2 regions of the Variovorax sp. PDC80 genome follow, and region 1 is predicted to be linked to the other one. Evidence: riboswitches for the same ligand, from Rfam matches in the RefSeq annotation. Region 1 holds a riboswitch; the other holds the start of a gene.
The links. Region 1 has a riboswitch for cobalamin ahead of BM109_RS09620 (TonB-dependent receptor domain-containing protein). Riboswitches for the same ligand answer to the same signal wherever they lie in the genome.

Region 1 (4,157 bases):
GTACTTCACCGGGTGCTGCAGGAACAGCCGGCTCATCGCCTCGCGATCGGCCTCGGGGCCGACCACCGTCTGCGCCGGCTGCACCAGGTCTCGGATGTGCAGCGCGCGCAGCCGCAACTGCTCGTCCTGCTGCTCGCGCCGGCGCAGCGTGATCTCGTACATCGAGCCCGCATTGGCCGAGCGCGCGACGAAATAGGCGATCACGCCGGCCAGCATCAGCGGCAGCATCACCTGGTAGTTGAGCGTCATCTCGAAGATCATGAGGATCGCCATCAGCGGCGCCTGCGTCGCGCCCGCGAGAAAGGCGCCCATGCCCACCACCGCGTAGGCCGAGGGCGCCGACACCGCATGCGGCCACAGCGCCTGCGCGGCATGGCCGAACAGCGCGCCCACCATGCAGCCGAAGAACAGCGCGGGCGTGAACACGCCGCCCACCGCGCCCGAGCCGGCCGTGGCCAGCGTGGCGACCAGCTTGGCCGCGAGCACCATCGCGATCAGGGTCCAGGTCCAGGGCGTGTGCAGCACCGCGTTGACCACGCTGTAGCCATTGCCCCAGACCTCGGGCCAGGGCACCGACACCAGCCCCATCGCGAGCCCGCCGAGCGCGAGCCGCCACGGCAGCGCGAACGGCAGCCGCGCGAACAGCGCCCGGCTGCCCTGCAGCGCGCGCAGGAAGCCCGCGGCCGCGAAGCCCAGCAGCACGCCGAGCAGCGCGAACAGCGGGATCTCGGCGCCATGCAGCTCGGGGAACACCGGCATCTGGTAGGGCGGCTGGTAGCCGGGCAGGGCGCGCATCACGATGTTGGCGACCACCGCCGCGATCAGGATCGGGCCCACGCTCTCCATCACGATCGAGCCGAGCACGATCTCGGCGACGAAGAAGGCGCCCGCGATCGGCGCGTTGTACGCGGCCGTGAGGCCGGCCGCCGCGCCGCAGGCCACCAGCAGCCGCAGCCGCTCGACCGGGAAGCGGAACACCCGGCCCAGCAGCGAGGCGGCCAATGCGGCGAGCTGCACCATCGAGCCCTCGCGGCCGATCGAGCCGCCGGTGCCGATGCTCACGAGCGAGGAGGCGCTGCGCACCAGCGTCTGCGTGACCGGGATGCGGCCGTCGCCGAGCACGATCGCTTCCATGTAGTCGGAGGTGGCGCTGCGCACCGCGACGCGCTTCGCGAGCACGAGCAGCCCGCCGGCCACCAGGCCGCCCGCGGCGGGGAAGGCGATGCGCGCCCACCACGGCAGCGCGCGCGCCATCGCGACCAGGCTGTCGCCGGGGCCGAGCACCAGGTGCTCGAAGCCGCGCAGCGTGGCGCGGAACAGTTCGGTCGCGAGCGTGCCGAGCAGGCCGGCGACGATGGACCACAGCAGCATCGACTGCCAGCCCGAGACGCCGAACAGGCGTTGCAGGGCGGAGCGCAGGCGCAGCAGCAGCGAGGAGCGCAGGGTCATGCGGGGCGGTGGTGATGGCATCCCATAGCCTGTCGATGTTAGTGCGCGGGACGCGGCGAACGTCGGGCGCACGCAACTTTCGACTTAAAGCGCGTGGCGCAGCGCCTAGAATCTCGCCCGTTGGTGCCTGCGGCGTGGTTCACGCGCCGCGGTTCAACGGGAAGCAGGAGTGAAGGGACCGGCCGCGCGCCGGCACCGAAGCCGCCTGCGCTGCCCCCGCAACGGTCAAGCAGACGGCGCCGCAAGGCGCCACCCTCTCCACACGAGCCACTGGGCGCCCTGAAACAGGCGCCTGGGAAGGCGGCGAGGGCCGGTCTGCCAGCCCGGATACCGGCCAACAAGGCGGTTCGCGCATGCCCTTCGCTTCGTCGATGCATGCACGAGCCAATGGCGCCCCGGGCGCCGGCGGGGAGGCCGGCAAGGGGCATAGACGTTCGTTCGCTCATTCCATGATTTCCTGCGTTTCCTTCTCGCGCCGTTCGCGCGCTCGCGTTTCTGCGTCCTCCTTGCGCGCGCGCCTGGCCGGCCTGCCGCTGGCCCTGGTGCCGGCCTTCGGCGGCCTGCTGCTGGCCCAGCTGCCATCGGTCGCTTCGGCACAGCAACAGCCCGGCGTGCTCGGCGAGACGGTGGTCACCGCCACCCGCACCGCGCAGCCGCTGTCGGACCTGGTGGCCGATGTCTCGGTGATCGACCGCGAGACCATCGAGCGCAGCGGATCCACCGGCGTGGCCGACGTGCTCGCGCGCCAGGCCGGTATCCAGATCGTGCGCAACGGCGGCGTGGGCAACTCGACCAGCGTCTACATCCGCGGCGCCGAGACGCGCTTCACCGCCGTCTACATCGACGGCGTGCGCGTGGACTCGCAGGCCACCGGCGGCGCGGCCTGGGAAAGCATCCCGCTGGCGCAGATCGACCGCATCGAGGTGCTGCGCGGCCCGGCCGCCGCGGTCTACGGGTCCGACGCCATCGGCGGCGTGATCCAGCTGTTCACCAAGCGCGGCGAGGAGGGCGTGTCGCCCTCGATCGGCGTGGGCTTCGGCAGCCATGGTCTTTCGCGCACCGAGGCCGCGATCAGCGGCAAGGCCAATGCCTTCGACTATTCGTTCGGCGTGGCCCACGAGGAGAGCCGCGGCTTCAACATCCAGCCGCTCGAGAAGCGCACCTTGCCCAAGGACGGCTTCACCAGCCCCGATCGCGACGGCTACAACACCACCTCGGGCAATGTGCGCCTGGGCTGGCAGATCGCGCCCGGCCAGCGCCTCGAGGCCACCGCGCTGTCGAGCGACACGCAGGCGCGCTACGACGCCGCCAAGTCCGGCAGCAAGCCGCCGGCCTACTACCTCGACGACCAGAGCCGCAACCGGCTGCGTACCGGCGGCCTGACCTGGTCGGCGCAGTGGAACGAGGTCTACAGCACGCGGCTGCAGGTGACCGATTCGCAGTCGGTCTACAGCACCATGCCCTCGTACTACCGCACCGAGACCCGGCTGCGCGGCTACCTGTTCCAGAACGAGCTGCGCTTCGGCCCGCACCTGGTGACGGCCGCGCTCGAGCGCCGCGAGGACCGGCTCGAGAACGCGCCCACCAGCAGCACCGACAAGGGCCTGGCGCGCAAGCGTTCGCAGGATGCCGTCTCGCTCGGCTACGGCTTCGTGCAGGGCCCGCATTCGCTGCAGCTCAACGTGCGCCACGACGACGACAGCGAGTTCGGCGGCAAGACCACCGGCAGCGCCGCCTACGGCTTCGCGATCACGCCGAAGCTGCGCGTGACCGCGTCGGCCGGCACGGCCTTCCGCGCCCCCACGCTCTACCAGCGCTTCAGCGAATACGGCAAGCCCGACCTGCAGCCCGAGTCGAGCCGCAACGTCGAGCTCGGCCTCAAGTACACCGACGGCCCGACCAACGCGGGCATCGTGGTCTACCGCAACCAGGTGCGCAACCTGATCGTGTTCGACTCGACCGCCAAGGGCTGCGCCTCGTCCTTCGGCTGCTACGGCAGCACCGCGCGGGCGCGCTACGAGGGCGTGACGCTCTCGGCCGGCCACCGCATCGGCGACGTCACGCTGCGCGCCTCGCTCGACTTCCAGGACCCGCGCGACCTGGCGACCGACAAGCTGCTTGCGCGCCGCGCCAAGCGCTATGCCACGCTGGGCGCCGACTGGCGCCTCGGCGGCTGGACGCTGGGCGCCGAGGTGCAGACCTCGAGCCAGCGCTACGACGACGCGGCCAACACGCGCACGCTCGGCGGCTACACGCTGCTGAACCTCGTGGCCAGCACGAAGATCGTGCGCGACGTCGACCTGGTCGCGCGCATCGACAATGCGGGCGACAAGGACTACATGCTCGCGCGCGGCTACGTCACCGGTGGCCGCAACGCGTACGTCGGATTGAAGTGGACGCCCCAGTAAGCCAACACCTGCCTGATCGCGCGGCGAGCTGCGCCGCCGTGCTCGTGGCCGCGCCCGCCTCCGGGCAGGGCAAGACCACCGTGGCCGCCGCGCTCGCGCGGCTGCATGCGCGCCAGGGCCGGCGCGTGCGCGCCTTCAAGTGCGGACCCGACTTCCTCGACCCGCACTGGCTGCGGCTCGCCACCGGCGCGCCCGTGCATTCGCTCGACCTGTGGATGACCGGCGAGGCCGACTGCCGCGCGCGGCTGCATGCGGCCGCGGCCGAGTCGGACCTGCTGATCGTCGAGGGCGTGATGGGCC
Region 2 (4,157 bases), on a different contig from region 1:
CATGCTGGCCTGCCACCATCGCAGCGCTCACCAGGTGCCCTACGCGATCCGCATGGCCTGCGACGTGCTCGCGCAGGTGCTGGCCTCGAACGTGCAGAGCCTGCTGGCGCGCGAACAGGCGGGCCGGGCCTCGAGCGCGGCGCAGCTGCGCGGCTCGCTGATCGAGGCCGTGCTGCATGCCGAGGACACCTTCAGCGCGCTGATCGGCCTGGCGCGTCCGCTGGCCGATGCCTTCGACGCGCAGGCGGCGGTCATCGCCGAGCAGTCGCGGCTGCACGTGGAAGGCGACATGCCGCGCGAGGCCGCGGCGGCGCTGATGCAGTGGCTCACCGCGTCGAAGAACGGCGACGAGATCGTGGCGCTGCACGAGCGCGAGCAACTGCCCGAGAACCTGCGTTCGCTGGGCGGCGTGTGGTGCGGCTTTCTCGCGCTGCGCTTCGATGCGATCGACAACGGCTGGCTGGTGCTCGCGCGCAAGGAACAGATCGAGACCATCAGCTGGGGCGGCAAGCCCGAGAAGCATTACGTGAGCGGCCCGCTCGGGCCGCGGCTCACGCCGCGCGGCTCCTTCGACGTCTGGAAGCAGACGGTGCGCGACACCAGCGTGCCCTGGGGCGCCAACGACCTCGACTTCGCGCGCCAGCTGCGCGACGAGCTGATCCGCGCCAGCGCGGCGCGGTTGGCCGACACCTACAAGGCCCGCACCGAGCTGCTGGCCGTGCTCGGCCACGACCTGCGCGACCCGCTGCAGTCGATCACGATGGCGGCCAAGCTGCTCGAACGCAGCCTGCCCGACGGCAGCAACGCCGGCGCGCGGCTGGGCCAGCGCATCCAGACCTCGAGCAGCCGCATGGCGCGGCTGATCGGCCAGGTGCTCGATGCCTCGCGCCTGCAAAGCGGCATGGGCCTGCAGATGGTGCCGGCGCAGATCGACCTGGCGCGGCTGCTGGAAGACGCGGTCGACGAGTCGCGCACCGCCTACCCCGGTTCGCAGCTCGAACTGGAGGCGCCCAAGACGCTGCCCGTGCTGGCCGACCCCGACCGCATGGCGCAGTTGATCGGCAACCTCGTGAGCAATGCGCGCCACCACGGCCTGCCCGGCGAGGCGGTGCGCGTCCGGCTCGAGCAGGTCGACGCGCACGTGGTGTTCAGCGTGGCCAACCGCGCGCCGCCGATCGATGCCGCGCTGGTGCCCGACCTGTTCAGCGCCTTCAAGCAGCGCAGCGTGCCCAACGAGCGCAACAAGGGCGGACTGGGCCTGGGGCTGCACATCGCGCAGGCCATCGTGCGCTCGCACCGCGGCAGCATCGGCTATGCGCACGACGACGGCTACGTGGTGTTCACGGTGCGGCTGCCACACACGCCCACGCCCTGAGCTTTTCGCGCCAGGCGGCGCAAGACCCGCTCCTATAATCCGCCCCGCCGGCCGATGCAAACGAAAGCATCACCCAAGCCGGCGTGCGCGAAGGTGCGCCGGTCCCTCGACCGGCGTTAAACGGGAAGCAGGTGACGAGCCCCACAGGGCCCCATTCCTGCGCTGCCCCCGCAACGGTCGGCGGATTCGCGGTCCTCACAGTCGATGCCTTCGCGGGCACCGGCGGCCACTGTGCCTCGGCATGGGAAGGCGAGGATCGCGGCAGCGAAGCATCGCTCGATGCCTCGCTGCGCTCCGCAAGCCCGGATACCGGCCTTCGCCTCGTTCGGTCGCTGCGGGAGTGCAGGCAAGCCGGGCCGGTCACGCGTGGGCGCGGACCCGGTCGCTTGCAGCATCCATCGGCGCCCGGTTTGTTCTCATGGCCCGCGGGAGCGCGGGCCCGAAGGAAGCCCACGTGCGCAACATCTCCAGGCGCGGTCGCGTCAGACCCCACCAAGCCCTCATCGGATCCGGCGTCATGCTGCTCGCCTCGGTCGCTTCGGCGCAGGACGCCGAGGGCGCCGGTTCGCTGCCGCCCACCACCGTCAGCGACCGCAAGACCATCTCCACCGCCACGCGCCAGGAAGCCGACACGCTGCGGCTGCCCTTCGCCACCTATTCGGTCGAACGCGCGCAGCTCGACGCGGTGGGCGCCGTCACGCTCGAGGACACGCTGCGCAGCGTGCCGGGCCTGCAGTACGGCACGCAGGGCAACTACTACTCGCGCTTCGAGACCCGCGGCCTGCGCGACACGCAGGACGTGCTGGTGCTGATGGACGGCGTGCCGCTGCGCCTGCTGCAGGGCAATGCCGACATCACGCTGATCGCGCCCGACCTGGTCGACCGGCTCGAGTTCATCAAGGGCCCGGCCTCGGCGCTCTACGGCAAGAACGCGATCGGCGGCGTGGCGCAGTTCTTCATGAAGCCCGAGCGCGCGGGCGGCAGCCTCACGGCCACCATCGGCAGCTACGGCCGCCTCGACGGCAGCCTGCGCTACCGCTGGGACTTCGAGCGCGGCAACCTCTACATCGGCGTGGCCAACAGCGACTACAACGGCTTCCAGCGCGATGCCGGCCGCGCGCAGTCGGCCCTGCTGGTCGGCGGCGACTTCGCCGTCACGCGCAACTGGACCACCGGCTTCCAGCTCTACGACACGCGCGTGCGCGGCGACCGCGGCTCGATCGTGCCGCTGGTCAACGGCAAGCCGATCTTCGGCATCACGTCGCGCGACAACTACGGCATTCCCGACTCCTACGTCACGGGCGACTACCAGTCCTTCTCGTGGAAGAACCGCTTCGAGCTCGGCGCCGGCTGGTCGATCAACCACCTGAGCAGCTTCGCGCGCTACAACCGCTTCTTCGCGGGCGGCATCACCATCGTTCCGCCGCCCGCGGCCGTGAGCAAGGGCTACTCCGAGAGCTACACCGCCGACCGCGGCGTCTACCACGAGCTCGCGGCCACGCACCTGATGGCGGGCAAGGGCTGGAGCAACGAGTTCCAGGCCGGCTTCAACCTCGAGCGCGGCTGGCAGGGCCTCGATTCGCCGAGCTTCAGCAACGCGCCCACCTACCGCGGACCGTTCTACGGCATCCCCGTGAGCAACGTGCGCAACGATCCGCGCGGCGTGCGCGGCAGCATCACCTCCTCGCGCTTCGACCAGGAGGTGCGCAGCGTCTACCTGCAGGACCGCTTCGAGTACGGCCCGGTCGGCTTCACGCTGGGCGTGCGCCACGACCGCTTCGAGCAGACGCTCGGCCGCACGGGCACGCAGGTGATCTCGGCGCAGGAAGGCAGCCACACCAGCCCGCGCGCCGGCGTGGACTGGCTGTTCCTGCAGGGCGATACCTCCTCGCACGCCGTGTTCGCGAACTGGAGCGAAGGCTTCCGGCCGCAGGCCGTGGCGCTCAACACGCGCGGCGGCGTGGTGGTGCCCGACATCCTGCGGCCCGAGATCACGCGCAGCAAGGAAGTGGGCCTGAAGGGCCGCGCCGCGGACGACCGCTGGAGCTACCAGCTCAGCCTGTTCGAGGCCGAGAAGATCGACGGCCAGCGCTCCTACCGCAACGGCCCCGACTCCTTCGTCTTCAGCAACGCGACCTCGCGCACCAAGGGCATCGAAACCCAGTTGCAGTTCCAGCTCTCGCCGCGCTGGAACGGCTACCTGCACTACACCTGGCAGGACGCGCGGCTCAAGGACTTCCAGACCTACACCGACAGCGGCGCGCGCAGCACCAACTTCGGCGGCTACCGCGTGCGCATGTCGGCCCACAACATCGCGGGCGCGGGCCTGACCTATGCGCACGGCGCCTGGGCCGTGACCGGCACCGCGAGCTACGTGGGCAGCCGCTACCTCCGCGACAATGCGGTCAATCCGCAGAAGCTGCCCGGCTACCTGCTGCTCAACGTCGCCGTGGCCTATCGCGTCAATCCTTCGCTCACACTGCAGGCCGGGGTGAACAACCTAACGAACAAGTACTACATCGCCGACGACCTGTCGGCGCAGGAAGCCGGCAACGCCGGCGCACCGAGGACGGTGTTCGCCCGCGCGCGCTACACCTTCTGAGCGTGAACCGGCGCGACGCGATCCTCGGCATGGTGTGCATGACGGCCGTTCTGCCCGCGGGCGCCGAGGAGGCGCCATCGGGCGGCTTCCCACGCGAGCTCGTCGATGCGCTGGGCCGGCGCGTCGTCGTGCCGCGCGCACCGCGGCGCATCGTCGTGGTGTTCCCGAGCAACGTCGAGC

Region 2: another riboswitch for cobalamin. It lies ahead of BM109_RS33675 (TonB-dependent receptor); the one in region 1 lies ahead of BM109_RS09620 (TonB-dependent receptor domain-containing protein).

The regions. Positions count from the first base shown of each region.
Region 1 covers NZ_FOWG01000002.1:877,422-881,578, reverse strand. Annotated here, with positions in the region: gene BM109_RS09625 (ClcB-like voltage-gated chloride channel protein) at 1-1,449, opposite strand, end outside; cobalamin riboswitch at 1,554-1,803, shown strand; gene BM109_RS09620 (TonB-dependent receptor domain-containing protein) at 1,899-3,857, shown strand; gene BM109_RS09615 (cobyrinic acid a,c-diamide synthase CobB) at 3,896-4,157, shown strand, end outside.
Region 2 covers NZ_FOWG01000015.1:92,137-96,293, reverse strand. Annotated here, with positions in the region: gene BM109_RS33680 (ATP-binding protein) at 1-1,375, shown strand, start outside; cobalamin riboswitch at 1,450-1,708, shown strand; gene BM109_RS33675 (TonB-dependent receptor) at 1,893-3,977, shown strand; gene BM109_RS33670 (ABC transporter substrate-binding protein) at 3,980-4,157, shown strand, end outside.